Regions from separate parts of the Clavibacter nebraskensis NCPPB 2581 genome, predicted to be linked through region 1. Evidence: predicted binding sites of a transcription regulator. Region 1 holds the regulator's gene; the other holds the start of a gene.
The links. Region 1 encodes HspR, which represses chaperone genes until heat shock. Its sites were predicted from a motif close to AAGTTGAGTCNNNNNGACTCAACTT; they were not measured.
Positions count from the first base shown of each region.

Region 1 (7,710 bases):
GCGTGCCCGTCTTCGTGAGCGCGAGCGCGGGAGCCGGCGTCACGATCTGCGCGGTGGCCGTGCTCGAGTTGCTGTTCACGGCCGCGAGCAGCGTGTTGAGGCCGCGTGCGGTCGCGGTGTTCACGAGCGTGCCGGACATCGCCTCCGCGGGCGTCACGACGTGGGTGCCCGTGCACGTCGCCGACGCGCCGATGAGCAGCAGGCCCGTCCCGAGGAGGCCCCCGGTGCAGGAGGCGGAGGGGACGAGGGGGTCGCTCACCGTGAGGTTCGACAGGACGACGCCGCCGCTGTTGGTGAGCACGAACTGGTACGGGATCGTCTGGCCCTCGGAGTACGCGGCCGGCTGGGCGTTCGTCCGGTCGATCTGCTTCACGAGGTTGAGCGGCGTGAGGTCGGTGACGCTCGAGACGCTCACCTCGCGGATCAGGTGCGTGTCCGTGGAGGTGCCCGTCGAGGCGAGGTAGCCGAGCTTGTAGGACGCGGGGGCGGGGGTGGTCATCGTGTACTGCACGACCTGCGTGAGGGAGGCGGTGGACGCCCCCGCCGTCGCGCCCATGTAGACGGTGACGACGGGGAGCCGGGCGGGGGAGACCGTGATGCGGATGGTCCGGCCGAGGTCCGTGGTCGGCGTGCTCAGCGTCGTCGTGGCGCGGAGGCTCGACGCGGGAGACGCGCCCGTCAGATAGCAGTAGCCCGTCAGGCCCGTGCCGGGTCCGCGCAGCGCGATGGCGTTGGGGCGCGAGCCGACGCCGGCGCTCGGGGTGGTGCAGCCCGTGCCGCGGCCCTCGGTGCCGTTGGAGAAGTTGCCGTACGCGTCGAGGCCGACGCCGAGGTAGCCGCCCGCGACGCCCGCCGCGGTCGTGCTCTGGGCGTAGCCGAGGGATCCGCCGGACGGGCCCGCCGCGGTGAGCGGCACGGATCCGTCGGTGAGGAAGAAGCCGATGCCGTCGGCGCCGCCGGAGGACGTGCCGTACTGGTACTGGTCGAACTTGATGTCGAGCCCGCCGCTGGCCGGGATCGCGTTGTCGTAGACGACGCCGCCGACCGCGTTGGCGCGGTTGTCGGTGAGCTGGAGGGCGCCCGGGCTCGCGCTCGCGGGCGGCGCCTGGGTGCGGCTCGAGCAGACGCCGAGCGTCGAGCCGCTGCTCGGGGCCGAGGTGGCGCGGGTGAGGCAGGCGCTGCCGAGCGGCTTCCACGCGGCGTCGGACACGCTCGTGCCGCTGAACGACTCGGTGATCAGCTGCGACGCCGCGGTCGCGGTCGGCGCGGGCAGGGTGATGAGGAGCGCGGCCCCGACGGCGGCCGCCGCGAGCGCGGCCAGGCGGCGGATCCCGGGGCGGGAGCGCGCTCCGGCGGCGACCGGACGCGGGTCGGCGGCATGGCGCGCACGCGTACCGACCATCCCGACCACCCCCTGGAGAACACGTCCTCATGAAGGGCGCCGAGAGGCCCCCCGGCCTCGCGTCGGCAACGCTAAATCAGCAGATCGACACCGGAAAAGGGACCCAGTAGCGATCTAGGTGAACCAGTAGCCCCCGTCTCGCCCCTCCGGCCCCCCGGCCGGGGCACACCGCCGCGGGGCGGACCGGTGGCGGGCCGCCGACCCTGTGAGTTGAGCCGACATCGCTCAACTCCTGGCGTCCCGACTTGACGCCCGGCGAGGGCCCGGTAGAGTTGAGTCATCGCGGCTCAAGTAGCACGCCGCTGACGAAGCGGCACCGCGAGCGAGACTCCGCGGGACACCCGCGTCACCACACGAAGCGACCCCGTGATCCGGGGCCTCGCGGCAATAGAAGGAGAACACCCCATGGCTCGTGCAGTAGGAATCGACCTGGGTACCACCAACTCGGTGGTCTCGGTCCTGGAGGGCGGAGAGCCCACCGTCATCGCCAACGCCGAGGGCGCGCGCACCACGCCGTCCGTCGTCGCGTTCACCAAGGACGGCGAGGTGCTGGTCGGCGAGACCGCCAAGCGCCAGAACGTCACCAACGTCGACCGCACCATCTCGTCCGTCAAGCGCCACATGGGCACCGACTGGACCGTCGCGATCGACGACAAGAAGTACACGTCGCAGGAGCTGTCGGCGCGCATCCTCGGCAAGCTCAAGCGCGACGCCGAGCAGTACCTGGGCGACTCGGTGACCGACGCGGTCATCACCGTCCCCGCGTACTTCAACGACGCCGAGCGCCAGGCCACGAAGGAGGCCGGCGAGATCGCGGGCCTCAACGTGCTCCGCATCATCAACGAGCCCACCGCGGCGGCCCTCGCCTACGGCCTCGACCGGGGCAAGGAGGACGAGCTCATCCTCGTCTTCGACCTCGGCGGCGGCACGTTCGACGTCTCCCTCCTCGAGGTGGGCAAGGACGACGACTTCAGCACCATCCAGGTCCGCTCCACCGCGGGCGACAACCGCCTCGGCGGCGACGACTGGGACCAGCGCATCGTCGACCACCTCGTCAAGCGCTTCAAGGAGTCGACGGGCGTCGACGTCTCGAACGACAAGATCGCCAAGCAGCGCCTCAAGGAGGCCGCGGAGCAGGCGAAGAAGGAGCTCAGCTCCTCCACCAGCACCTCGATCCAGCTCCCGTACCTCTCCCTCACGGAGAACGGCCCGGCCAACCTCGACGAGACGCTGACCCGCGCCAAGTTCGAGGAGCTCACGAACGACCTGCTCGAGCGCACCCGCAAGCCCTTCGAGGACGTCATCCGCGAGGCCGGCGTCTCGGTCGGCGACGTGGCCCACGTGGTCCTCGTCGGCGGATCCACCCGCATGCCCGCCGTCGTCGACCTCGTGAAGAAGCTCACGGGCGGCAAGGAGCCCAACAAGGGCGTCAACCCGGACGAGGTCGTCGCCGTCGGCGCCGCGCTCCAGGCCGGCGTGCTGAAGGGCGAGCGCAAGGACGTCCTGCTCATCGACGTCACCCCCCTGAGCCTCGGCATCGAGACCAAGGGCGGCATCATGACCAAGCTCATCGAGCGCAACACGGCCATCCCGACCAAGCGCAGCGAGACCTTCACCACGGCTGACGACAACCAGCCGTCCGTGGCGATCCAGGTCTTCCAGGGCGAGCGCGAGTTCACCCGCGACAACAAGAACCTGGGCACCTTCGAGCTCACCGGCATCGCGCCGGCGCCCCGCGGGATCCCGCAGGTCGAGGTCACCTTCGACATCGACGCCAACGGCATCGTGCACGTGTCCGCCAAGGACAAGGGCACCGGCAAGGAGCAGTCGATGACCATCACGGGCGGATCCTCGCTCGCGAAGGAGGACATCGAGCGCATGGTGCGCGAGGCCGAGGAGCACGCGGCGGAGGACAAGACGCGCCGCGAGCAGGCCGAGGTCCGCAACAACGCGGAGCAGCTCGCCTACTCGATCGACAAGCTCATCAAGGAGAACGACGACAAGCTCCCCGAGGACGTCAAGTCCGAGGTCCAGGGCGACGTCGACGGCCTGAAGAGCGCCCTCGCCGGCGACGACGAGGATGCCGTGAAGACCGCGTTCGACAAGCTGTCCGCCAGCCAGACCAAGCTCGGCGAGGCCATCTACGCGCAGGGCCAGCAGGAGCAGGCCGCGGGCGAGACCCCCGAGGGCGCGTCCGAGGCGAAGAAGGACGACGAGGACATCGTCGACGCCGAGGTCGTGGACGAGGACGACGAGGACAAGAAGACCGACCGATGACCGAGGACACCGCGAACGGCGAGGGCCGCGGGCCCGACGACGTCACGCCCGAGGGCGAGGGGGCCGAGCAGTCGGCCTCCTCGGCCCCGGCCGGGTCCGACGCTCAGGCTGCTGACGCTGCCGAGGCGGCCTCCGTCCCCGGCGTCGACGGCGCGTTCGTCGAGGCCGAGGGCCCCGACGTCGAGACGACCGACCCCATGGACGAGGAGCTGCAGGACCTCATCGAGAAGACCCGGAACGAGCCCGTCGAGGGCGACTCCGAGCACCTCGCGGACCTGAAGCGCGTCACCGCGGAATACGCCAACTACCGCAAGCGCACCGAGGCCAACCGCGAGATCGAGCGCCAGCGCGCGGTCGGCGACGTGGTCAAGGGCATCCTCCCGGTGCTCGACGACCTGGATCGCGCCGAGAAGCACGGCGACCTCGCGGAGGGCGGACCGCTCACCGCGATCGTCGCCAAGCTGCGGACGAACGTGGAGCGCATCGGGCTGGTCAAGGTCGGCGCCGTAGGCGACGCCTTCGACCCGCAGGTGCACGAGGCGATCTTCCAGAAGCCGAACCCCGAGGTCCAGGTGGACACCGTCGCGGACGTCGTCGAGAGTGGCTACTACATCGGCGAGACGCTGCTGCGGGCCGCGAAGGTCGTCGTCGACAAGCCGGAGTAGCGCCATCAACCGCAGCATCGATCCGGCTGCACCCACCCCGGTCCGGGCGTCCGCACGCGCGGGCGCCCGGATCGGGTCGTGCGGCCCCCACCACGAGACGACGAAGAAGGGAGGCGTCTGATGGCCAGCCAGGACTGGTTCGACAAGGACTTCTACAAGGTCCTCGGAGTGTCCAAGGACGTCTCGGAGGCCGACCTCAAGAAGGCCTACCGCAAGCTCGCGCGGCAGTACCACCCGGACAGCAACCCGGATCCGTCGGCCGAGGCGCGCTTCAAGGAGATCAGCGAGGCGCACGCCGTGCTGGCCGACAAGGAGCAGCGCCGCGAGTACGACCAGATGCGGGCCATGGGATCCGGCGCGCGCTTCACCGCCCCGGGTGCCGGCGGCGGCCAGGCGGGCGGGTTCGAGGACGTGTTCGGCGGCATGTTCGGCCAGCAGGCCGGCGGCCGCGGGCGGCGCACGGCCGGGTTCGGCTCCGGCCAGCCGCAGTACAGCCAGGGCGGGTTCGAGGACATCCTCGGCGGCATGTTCGGCAACGGCGGCTTCGGCCAGTCCACCGGCGGCTACCGCGGATACGGCGCGCCCACCAAGGGACGCGACGTCACGGCGTCCACGACGATCGACTTCCTCACCGCGGTGCAGGGCGACGTCGTGCGCCTGCAGGACTCCGACGGCCGCCCGCTCACGGTGCGCGTGCCGGCCGGGGTCTCCGACGGGCAGAAGATCCGCCTCGCCGGCAAGGGCGAGCCGTCGGGCGACGGCGGCGCGTCCGGCGACATCATCCTCACGGTGCACGTGCGACCGCACCCCGTGTTCGAGCGCGACGGGCTGAACCTCCGGGTCAACGTGCCCGTCACGTTCCCCGAGGCCGCGCTCGGCGCGACCATCGAGGTGCCCACGCTCGGCGGCGACCCGGTGCGGCTGAAGGTCGCGCCGGGCACGTCCAGCGGCAAGGTCCTGCGCGTCAAGGGCCGCGGCGTCACGACCCCGAAGGGCACGGGCGACCTGCTCGCGCGCATCGAGGTCGCGGTGCCGTCCCGCCTCACCGACGCCCAGCGCGTGGCGCTCGACGCGTTCGCGAGCTCGGGCCCCGACGAGGACCCGCGCCGCGAGCTCATCGAGCGGGCCAGGAGCTGACGTGGATCCCCGCGACACGATGGACGAGGACGCCCCCGTCTTCGTGATCTCCGTGGCGGCCGAGCTGTCGGGCATGCACCCGCAGACGCTCCGGCAGTACGACCGCCTCGGGCTCGTGTCGCCCACCCGCACGGCCGGGCGAAGCCGCCGCTACTCGATGCGCGACATCGTGCAGCTGCGGGAGGTCGCCCGGCTGGGCGCGGAGGGCGTGAGCCTGGAGGGCATCGCGCGGATCCTCGAGCTCGAGAACCAGGTGTCCGAGCTCCGCGGGCGCGTCCGCCAGCTGGAGTCGGCGCTCGCCGACGAGCTGCTGTCGCGGCCCGGCCGCCGCGTGTTCGCGGCCCGCGGCGACGGCGACGTGGTGTCGCTGCGCGCGGGCGTGCGGCCCTCGCGGCAGACCGAGGTCGTGCTGTACCGGGCGGCGCTCGCGATGCCGGGCGACGACCGCGACGGCTCCGGACGCGACGCGCGGTGAGCGACGCTCCCGACGCCGCACCCGCCACCGCACCCGCCACCGCAGTCGCCGCCGACGACCTGCTCGACCTCGGTGCGCTGCGCCGCCGGCCCGACGTCGAGGCCGAGAACCTGTTCGCCGTGGACGCGGCCGACCGGCTGCTCCTCGACGAGCTGGTCGCGCTGCTCGACGCCGCATCCGCTGCGGGCCGTCCCGTCCGGCCCGAGGGGCTCGTCGTGATCGGCGACCAGTACGGCGCGCTCGCGCTCGGCGCCGCGGCGGCCCTGCGGCGTGCCGGGGCGGCGGATCCCCTCCGCATCCGCGTGCACCAGGACGCCCTCGCCTCCGAGACCGCGCTCGACCTCAACGCGGAGCTGATCGGCGAGCGGGCTGAACTCCGGCACCACGGCCTCGACGACGCGCTCGCCGCGGGCGCCCGGGTCGTGGTCGCGCGCCTGCCGCGCAGCCTCGACGCGCTCGACGAGTGGGCCGGCGTGGTCGCCCGGGCGGCGGCCGACGACGTGACCGTGCTCGCCGGCGGCCGCGTGAAGCACATGACGCCCGCGATGACCGAGGTGCTCCGCCGCCGCTTCGGCGACGTGCACGCGACGCTCGCGCGGCAGAAGTCGCGGATCCTCGTGGCGCGCGGACCTGTGCGCGACGCCGCCTCCGACGAGTACCCCCGCCGCGAGTCCCATCCCGACCTCGGCCTCGAGGTGCGCGCGCACGGCGCCGCCTTCGCCGGTTCGAAGATCGACATCGGCACGCGCTTCCTCCTCTCCCTCCTCGCCGACCTGCCCGCCGACGCCCGCGTCGCGGTCGACCTCGGCTGCGGCACGGGCGTCATCGCGTCGGCCGTCGCGCTCGCCCGGCCGGGCATCCGCGTCATCGCGACCGACCAGTCGTGGGCGGCCGTCGACTCGGCGCGCGCGACCGTCGCCGCGAACGGCATGGCCGAGCGGGTGACCGTGGTGCGCGACGACGCGGGATCCGCCGTGCCCGACGGATCCGCCGACCTCGTGCTCCTCAACCCGCCGTTCCACACGGGCGCCACCGTGCACGCGGGCCTCGCGCCGCGCCTCTTCGCCGCGGCGGCCCGCATGCTCCGCCCCGGCGGCGAGCTCTGGACCGTCTACAACAGCCCGCTCGGCTACCGGCCGCAGCTGACGCGCATCGTCGGGCCGACGCGCGAGGCGGGCCGGAACGCGAAGTTCACGGTCGCCGTCTCGACGAAGCCCGAGTCGCGGGCCTAGCCTCGGGTCCACCGCGGCCGCCCGGGCCGCGCCCGCTCGCCGAGGAGCCGTCATGCCCACCTTCCGCACCCGCGTCATGCAGGCCCGCGTCGACGCGACCGGTCTCCCCGTGCCCCCGGAGGCGCTCGAGGAGCTGGGGGCGGGGAAGCGCCCCGCCGTCGTGGTGACCGTGGCCGGCTACACGTACCGCACGAGCGTCGGCGCCATGGGCGGGCGGTCCCTGATTCCGCTGAGCGCCGCCCATCGGGCCGCGTCGCGCGTCGCGGCCGACGACGAGGTCGAGGTGAGCATCGAGCTCGACGTCGGGCCGCGCGAGGCCGTCGTGCCGGAGGAGGTCGCCGCCGCGCTCGCCGCGGATCCGGCCCTGGCTGAGGCGTTCCGCGCGCTGTCGTCGAGCCGGCAGCGCGCCCTCGTGGACCCGATCGGCGAGGCGAAGACGGACGAGACCCGCGCGCGCCGGGTCGAGAAGGCGCTCGCGGCGCTGCGCGGCTGAGGCGGCCCGGCGTGCGTCCGGGTCGAGCG
Region 1 is NC_020891.1:69,455-77,164, forward strand. Features, by position in the region: gene CMN_RS00335 (CLIPPER-2 domain-containing protein) at 1-1,402, opposite strand, end outside; gene dnaK (molecular chaperone DnaK) at 1,808-3,679, shown strand; gene CMN_RS00345 (nucleotide exchange factor GrpE) at 3,676-4,344, shown strand; gene CMN_RS00350 (DnaJ C-terminal domain-containing protein) at 4,465-5,481, shown strand; gene CMN_RS00355 (heat shock protein transcriptional repressor HspR) at 5,501-5,956, shown strand; gene CMN_RS00360 (class I SAM-dependent methyltransferase) at 5,953-7,188, shown strand; gene CMN_RS00365 (YdeI/OmpD-associated family protein) at 7,241-7,681, shown strand.

Region 2 (7,710 bases), 970 kb from region 1:
GGACACCGGGCGGCTGTACTCCTTCTACATCCGCGAGGACTTCTTCGTGCTGCGCAGCGAGTACGTCGCGTACTGCCGGTGGGCGTCGGAGCGGGCGCGCGGCATCGAGCTCGATCGCGACGTGCAGGCGGTGTCGTTCGACGACGCGGACGGCGCGTACGTCGTCGAGTCGATCGACGCGGCGGGCACCGCGCACGTGCACCGCGGCCGGAACCTGGTGGTCGGCGTCGGCACGCCGCCCTGGCTCCCCGTGGCGGTGCGCGACCTCCCGGGCGTCGTGCACAGCTCCGGCTACCTCGGCGCCAAGGACGCGCTGCAGGAGCGGGAGGCGATCACTGTCGTCGGCAGCGGGCAGAGTGCCGCCGAGATCTACCGCGACCTCCTCGAGGACGTGGACTCCCGCGGCTACCGGCTCGACTGGATCACGCGCTCGCCGCGGTTCTTCCCGCTCGAGTACACGCGGCTCACGCTCGAGATGACGAGCCCCGAGTACAGCGACCACTTCTTCGGCCTGCCTGCGGACGCGCGCGAGGTGCTGCTGCGCGAGCAGCGGAGCCTCTACAAGGGGATCGACTCGGAGCTCATCGACGACATCTTCCACGCGCTCTACCGGAAGCGGCTCGCGTTCGACGCGCTGCGGGCCGAGGGGCGGCTCGCGGCCGGCGGCGACGCGGGATCCGGCGTGCCGACTCGGCTGCTCACCAACGCGGAGGTCGTCTCGGCGCGCGCGACGCCCGACGGCGGCGCGGTCCTCGGGCTCCGGCACGCGGAGACGGGCGCCGAGCGCGAGTGGCCGACGGGTGCGGTGATCATGGCGAGCGGCTACGACGCGCAGGCGCCGCGGATCCTTGACGGGCTCGGCGACCGCGTGCACCGCGACGCGCGCGGCCGGCTCGACGTGGCGCGCGAGCACACGGTCGACGACGCCGGCACGCTCTTCGTGCAGAACGCGGAGGTGCACACGCACGGCTTCGTCGCACCCGACCTCGGGATGACCGCGCACCGCAACTCGCGGATCCTCCGGGCGATCACGGGGCGCGAGGACTACGCCGTGGAGGAGCGGATCGCGTTCCAGGAGTTCGGGCTGCCCGACGACCTGCCCGCGGCCGGATCGGGAGTGCTCGCGTGAGCGCTTCGGCCGTCGACGCGCCCGCCATCGAGTCCCGCGCCTACGCCCTCGACCTCCGCCCGCTCGACCCGGACGCCGACGCCGCCCTCGTGCACGCCTGGGTCACGACGCCCCGCGCCCGCTTCTGGCAGATGGAGCACGCGAGCCTCGACGACGTGCGCGCCGAGTATCGCTCCATCGCGGCGGATCCGCGGCGCGAGGCCTGGATCGGCCTCCACGACGGCGCCCCCGCGTTCCTCGTCGAGGCCTACGACCCGGCGGACGACCCCATCGGCGCCCACCTCGACCCGCTCCCCGGTGACCGCGGCATGCACCTGCTCGTGGCCCCGCCGGCCGGCGACCCGCTGCCCGGGTTCACGACCGCGGTGATGCGCCACGTCGTCGCGCACCTGCTGCGGGATCCGGCCGTGCGGCGCCTCGTCGTCGAGCCGGACGTCCGCAACACCCGGATCCAACGCCTCAACGAGCTCGTCGGCTTCCGGCCGCTCCGCGTCGTCGACCTCGGCACGAAGCACGCGCTCCTCAGCGTCGCCACGCGCGACGACGCCCTCCTGCACGCCACTCCGACGGACGGACACGCCATGACCCTCACCCACGACCACCCCCTCGACGCCCACACCGAGACCCGGCCGGCTGCCGCGTCGAGGACCGCCGAGCCGGATCCCGGTGTCCACCGGGCCGCGCACCTCCGTCCCGACGTGTGGGCGCCGGCCACCCGGCACCTCGTGCGGAAGGCGCTCGCCGAGTTCGCCCACGAGGTGCTCATCGAGCCCGAGCGCGTGGATCCGGAGCGGCCGCCCGGCGCGCCCCGCCGCCCGCACGACCCGAGGGACTGGGCCGAGTACCGCGTCGCGAGCGCCGACGGCCGGAGCGCGTACGCGTACCGGGCGCGGATCCTCGAGCTCGACCACTGGGACGTCGACGAGGCGAGCATCCGCCGCACGGTCGACGGCCGGCCCGCCGAGCTCGACGCGACCGACCTCGTGCTCGACCTTCGCGACCGTCTCGGCATCACCGACGAGGTGCTGCCCGTCTACCTCGACGAGATCCAGAGCACGCTCTCGGCCGCCGCGTTCTCCCGCCTCCGCGACGTGCCCGACGCGCGCGGCCTCCTCACGGCGTCGTACGCCGTGGTCGAGTCGACGATGGACGAGGGCCACCCGTGCTTCGTCGCCACCAACGGCCGCATCGGCTTCGACCTCGACGACCACGACCGGTACGCGCCCGAGGCGGGCCAGGACGTGTGCATCCTCTGGTTGGCCGTGCACGAGCGCCTCGCGCGCTTCACCGCGATCGCGGGGCTCGACCGCGAGGCGTTCCTCGACGCGGAGCTCGGCGCGCCCGCCCGCGCCCGCTTCCGCGCGCGCATGGAGGAGCTCGGCGTCGACCCCGCCGCGCGGATCCTCGTGCCGGTGCACCCGTGGCAGTGGGAGAACGTCGTCACGGTGACGTTCGCCGGCCTCGTCGCCCGGCGCGAGATCGTGCTCCTCGGCACGGGCGACGACGAGTACGGCGCGCAGCAGTCCATCCGCACGTGGGCCAACCGCACGAGCCCTCACCGCTGCTACGTGAAGACGTCGCTGTCGATCCTCAACATGGGGTTCACGCGCGGCCTCTCGCCGGCGTACATGGCGGTGACGCCGGCGATCAACGACTGGGTGCACGCGCTCGTCGCGGGAGATGAGGAGTTCGCGCGGCTCGGCTTCGGGATCCTCCGCGAGGTCGCCGCGGTCGGCGTGCGCGACGAGCGGGTCGAGTCCGCTCTGCCGCCCGGCCACTCCCACGGGAAGATGCTGTCCGCGCTCTGGCGCGAGTCGCCCGTGCCCGGCCTCGCGGAGGGCGAGCGGCTGATGAGCATGACGAGCCTCCTGCACGTGGACGCGCACGGCGAGACGGTGCTCGGCGCGCTCATCGACGCGTCCGGCATCGGCGCGGCCGCGTGGATCCGCCGCTGGCTCGACGCCTACCTCGTGCCGCTCGCGCACGCCCTGATCGCGCACGACCTCGCGTTCATGCCGCACGGCGAGAACGTGATCCTCGTGCTCCGCGACCACGTCGTCGTGCGCGTCCTGATGAAGGACATCGCCGAGGAGGTCGCCCTCTTCGACATGGAGCGCGAGCTGCCGGAGGACGTGCGCCGGATCCGCCTCGACATCCCCGAGGAGGAGCGCACCCTCACGGTCTTCACCGACGTGATGGACGGCTTCCTCCGCTTCGCCGCCGCGCTCCTCGAGGACCGCGACGACCTCGGCGCCGACGGCCTGTGGCGTGTGGCCGCCGAGGCGCTCGCCGACCACGAGCGCGCGCACCCGGAGCTCGCGGAGCGCATCGCGCGGTTCGATCTCTTCGCGCCGTCGTTCGACCGCTCGTGCCTCAACCGGCTGCAGCTGCGCGACAACCGGCGGATGGTCGATCTGCAGGCGCCGGTCATGCAGATCCACGGGTCGCTGCGGAACCCGCTCGCGATCCACCGGGGGCTGCGGCCGCGCATCGGCTGACGCTCCTCGCCCGGACGCACGAGGAGCCGCCGCCCGCGGATGCGGACGACGGCTCCTCGAAGTGCCGGTAGGGATCAGCTCGCCGCGTGCGCGCCCTGCTCCACCGTCAGCGTGCGGCCCTCCTGGCCCTGCGGCTCGTCGGACGTGACCGCGATCTTGCGCGGCTTCGCCCGCTCGCTCACGGGGATGGTGACGCTCAGCACGCCGTTGGCGTAGTGCGCCGAGATGCGCTCGGTGTCGATGCCCTGGCCGAGCGTCAGCTGGCGGAGGAACGTGCCGGCCACGCGCTCGCGGGTGAGCCACCGGACGTTCTGGTCGCCGGCGAGGGTGCGCTCGGCGCGGATGGTCAGCAGCTGGCCGTCCACGTCGATGTCGACCGAGCCCGGGTCGATGCCCGGGAGGTCGGCGGCCAGCACGTAGGTGTCGCCCTCGCGGTGCAGGTCGATGGGCATCGGGCGGTTCGCCTGGCGGGTCTCGGCCAGCGCGCCCATGGCGCGGTCCAGCTCGCGGAACGGATCGAAGGTCATGTTCATGCTCGACTCCTCTGATGATCTGTGGGGTTGAGCCCCCTCGGCTCAACTACGGCGAGATTAGCACTCGGTCCCGGGGAGTGCCAAGCCGTTCGCCGAGGGCGAATGCGGCTCTCACCACCTCTTCAGGAGCGCCGGCGGAGGTCGCGCTCCATGCGCCCGATGAGCGTCCAGACGGCGCTCGACAGGTCCGGGTGCTCCAGCGCGATGCCGCGCAGCAGCCGGTACTCGAAGCGCGCGACGACGCCCGGCTCGGTCTCCGGGTGGTGCACGCGGGCGAGCTCCTCCGCCATCCCGTCGGCCTCGAGCGCGTCCTGGCGGAGGGTCGCGACCACGTGCTCGTCCACGGTGGGCAGCTGCGGGATCACCTCCCACGGGTCGTCGCCGTTCCGGCAGCGGTGCTCGATCACGGCGTCCAGCTCGTCGCGGGCCTCCTGGCGCAGCACCTCGAGGCTGGCGGGGAAGCGGGCGTGCACGGGCGGATCCTCTCGGGCGGCGGGCCGCTCGGAGGCGGGTCCCTTCACGCTACGTCATGCCCTGGAGCACGCCCGACGGGGTGTCCGGATGCCGTCGGTAGCCTGGAGGACCGCGACCCAGGAGGATCCATGACCGACCACGCCCGCCCCGTCGCCCTCGTCACGGGAGCCACCCGCGGCATCGGCCGCGCCGTCGCCCAGGACCTCGGCCGCACCCACCGCGTGATCGTGCACGGCCGCGACCGCGACGCCGTCGACGCGCTCGCCGCCTCGCTCCCCGACGCGGTCGGCTGGGCCGCCGACCTCGCCGCGGGCGGGCTCGCGGACCTCGTGCCCAAACTCGACCGCCTCGACGTGCTCGTGCACTCCGCCGGCGTGATCGGCGGCGACGCCGTCGCGACCACGCCCGTCGATGAGTGGCGCCGCGTGTTCGAGGTCAACGTCTTCGCGGTCGCCGAGGTCACGCGCGCGCTCCTGCCCGCGCTCCGGGCGGCGCAGGGGCAGGTCGTGCTCGTGAACTCCGGATCCGGCTTCACGGCCAACCCCACGGGCGGCGTCTACGCGGGATCCAAGTTCGCCCTCCGCGCGCTCGGCGACGCCCTGCGCGAGGAGGAGCGCCCGCACGGCGTGCGTGTCTCGAGCGTGCACCCGGGCCGCGTCGCCACCGACATGCAGCGCGAGCTCCGTGCCAAGGAGGGCGGCGAGTACGACGAGACGCGCTACCTCGAGCCCGCCTCCGTGGCGCGCGCCGTGCGCCTCGTGGTCGACCAGACGCGCGACGGCACGCTCGAGTCGGTGTCGCTGCGGCCGTTCGGGGGCTGATCCGCGTCAGGGCGGCCGCACGGCCTGCCTGAGGATCCGGATGCGCATATGTGAAGATCATCTTTGGACAAGACGATCTTTTAGAGATACGATCTCGGCATGACCTCATCCACCCCGAACCGCGACCGCGACAGCGCCGGTCCTGACGTCGACGCGTCGGGCATCGACTGGGGCTCCGGCGGCATCGAGACGCAGTTCGGCTGGTCCATCCAGGCCGTCTACCAGGGGTTCGTGCGCACCGCGCAGACCGCCGTGGCCGACGTGCCGGGCGGACCGCGCGGGTACCAGGTGCTCGTCGCGATCACCACGGAGGAGCCGACGTCGCAGCTCGCGCTCGCGCAGCGCCTCGGCATCGACAAGACGCAGATGACCTACGTGATCGACGCGCTCGCCGAGCGCGGGCACGTCGAGCGGCAGCCGCACCCGAGCGACCGGCGGATCCGCCAGGTCGTGGCCACGGACGCCGGCCGGGCGCTCCTCGACTCGGCCCGCGTGGCCCTCCACGACGTGGAGGAGTCCCTGATGCGCGACCTCGCCGCCGACGAGCGGACGGCCCTCCGGCGGCTCCTCGCCCGCGTCGCGCTCGGCCTGGGCGCGCCCGCGGGCCCCGCCGCCGAGCACGCGGACGCGGAGCGCCTCGAGCAGCCCGTCGCCGCCCCCCACCGTTCGCGCCGCCCGGCGCGCCGCACCCACCCCCAGATGGAGAACCCGCATGAGCACCTCGACCCCCGCATCCGCACCCGGTCCTGTCGTCGTGGCCGGCGCCACCGGCGACATCGGCCGCCGCATCGTCCGCGAGCTCCTCGCCCGGGACGCCCGAGTCCGCGTCCTCACCCGGCCCGGCAGCACCGCGGCGACCGAGGCGTGGGGCGACGACCCGCGCGTGGAGATCGTCGAGGCCGCCTACACCGACCGGGCGGCGCTGATCCGGGCCGTCGCCGGGGCGCGCGTCGTCGTCTCCGCCGTGAGCGGCGCCCGCGCCGTGATCGTGGGAGCGCAGCGCGCGCTCCTCGCGGCGACCGTCGCGGCCGGCGTGCCGCGCTTCATCCCCTCGGACTACTCCTCCGACTACCGCCGGGTCACGCCCGGCAGCAACCGCAACTTCGAGCTCCGGCGCGAGTTCGCGGCCGACCTCGACGCGGCCCCCGTCCGTGCGACCTCGGTGCTCGTCGGCGCCTTCGCGGACATGCTCACGGGGCAGGCGCCCATCGTGCTGTTCGACCGCCGCCGCGTCCTCTACTGGTCGTCCGCCGACCAGGTGCTCGACTTCACGACCAAGGACGACACGGCCGGTGTGACGGCGCAGGTCGCCCTCGACGACGACGCGCCCCGCGTGGTCGAGGTGGCGGGGGACCGGGTCACGGCCCGCGATCTCGCGCGGATCATGACCGAGGTCACGGGCACGCCCTTCTCGCTGCAGTGGGCGGGATCCACGGGCGTCCTCTCCACCGCGAGCAAGGCCGTGCGCCGCGTCGGCCGCGACGAGCAGGAGACGTTCCCGGCCTGGCAGGGGATGCAGTACCTCGTGAGCATGTACAGCGGCGAGGCGGAGCTCCTCCACGTCGACCGCGAGCGCTTCGGCGCGATCGAGTGGACGAGCGTGCGGGACGTGCTCGCCGCGCACGTCGCCGCGCGGGGCGCGACCACCGCCGCGTAGGCGCGCCGGGGATCGTGGCGGCCGGGCGACGCGCCCGGTCGCCCCGTCACGAGGCCATGGCTCGCTGGGCGCGGCATCCAGACGGCGGTGGGAGGGTGGGGGTGCGCCACGAGCGCCGCGGGCCGGCCGTCCGACCGCCCGCACCCCGAGAACGCAAGGAGTCCCATGACTGCACGCAGCATCCAGTGGCAGCTGGCGAAGCGCCCCACCGGCGAGCCCACCCCCGACGACGTCCGCCGCGTCGAGGTCGACCTGCCCGACCTGCAGGACGGCGAGGTCCGCGTCGAGAACGAGTTCATCTCCGTCGACCCCTACATGCGCGGCCGCATGAACGACGTGCCGTCCTACGTGCCGCCCTTCCAGCTCGACGAGGCGATGACCGGATCCGCCGTCGGCCGCGTCGTCGAGTCCCGCTCCGCCGACCTCCCGGTCGGCACGCTCGTCAGCCACTCGCTCGGCTGGCGCGACGTCGCGCAGGGCCCGGCCGCCGGCTTCCGCCCCGTGCCCGAGGTGCCCGGCGTGGCGTCCTCCGCCCACCTCGGCGTGCTCGGCCTCACGGGCCTCACCGCCTACGTCGGCCTCACCCGCATCGCCTCCA
Region 2 is NC_020891.1:2,162,848-2,170,557, reverse strand. Features, by position in the region: gene CMN_RS10195 (lysine N(6)-hydroxylase/L-ornithine N(5)-oxygenase family protein) at 1-1,129, shown strand, start outside; gene CMN_RS10190 (GNAT family N-acetyltransferase) at 1,126-3,627, shown strand; gene CMN_RS10185 (Hsp20/alpha crystallin family protein) at 3,702-4,160, opposite strand; gene CMN_RS10180 (hypothetical protein) at 4,283-4,633, opposite strand; gene CMN_RS10175 (SDR family oxidoreductase) at 4,763-5,455, shown strand; partial or broken gene CMN_RS15335 (MarR family winged helix-turn-helix transcriptional regulator) at 5,555-5,863, shown strand; gene CMN_RS10165 (NmrA family NAD(P)-binding protein) at 6,168-7,112, shown strand; gene CMN_RS10160 (NADP-dependent oxidoreductase) at 7,278-7,710, shown strand, end outside.
Region 2: a site for HspR is predicted at 4,185-4,209, ahead of CMN_RS10185 (Hsp20/alpha crystallin family protein). Genes of this name have one in related genera too.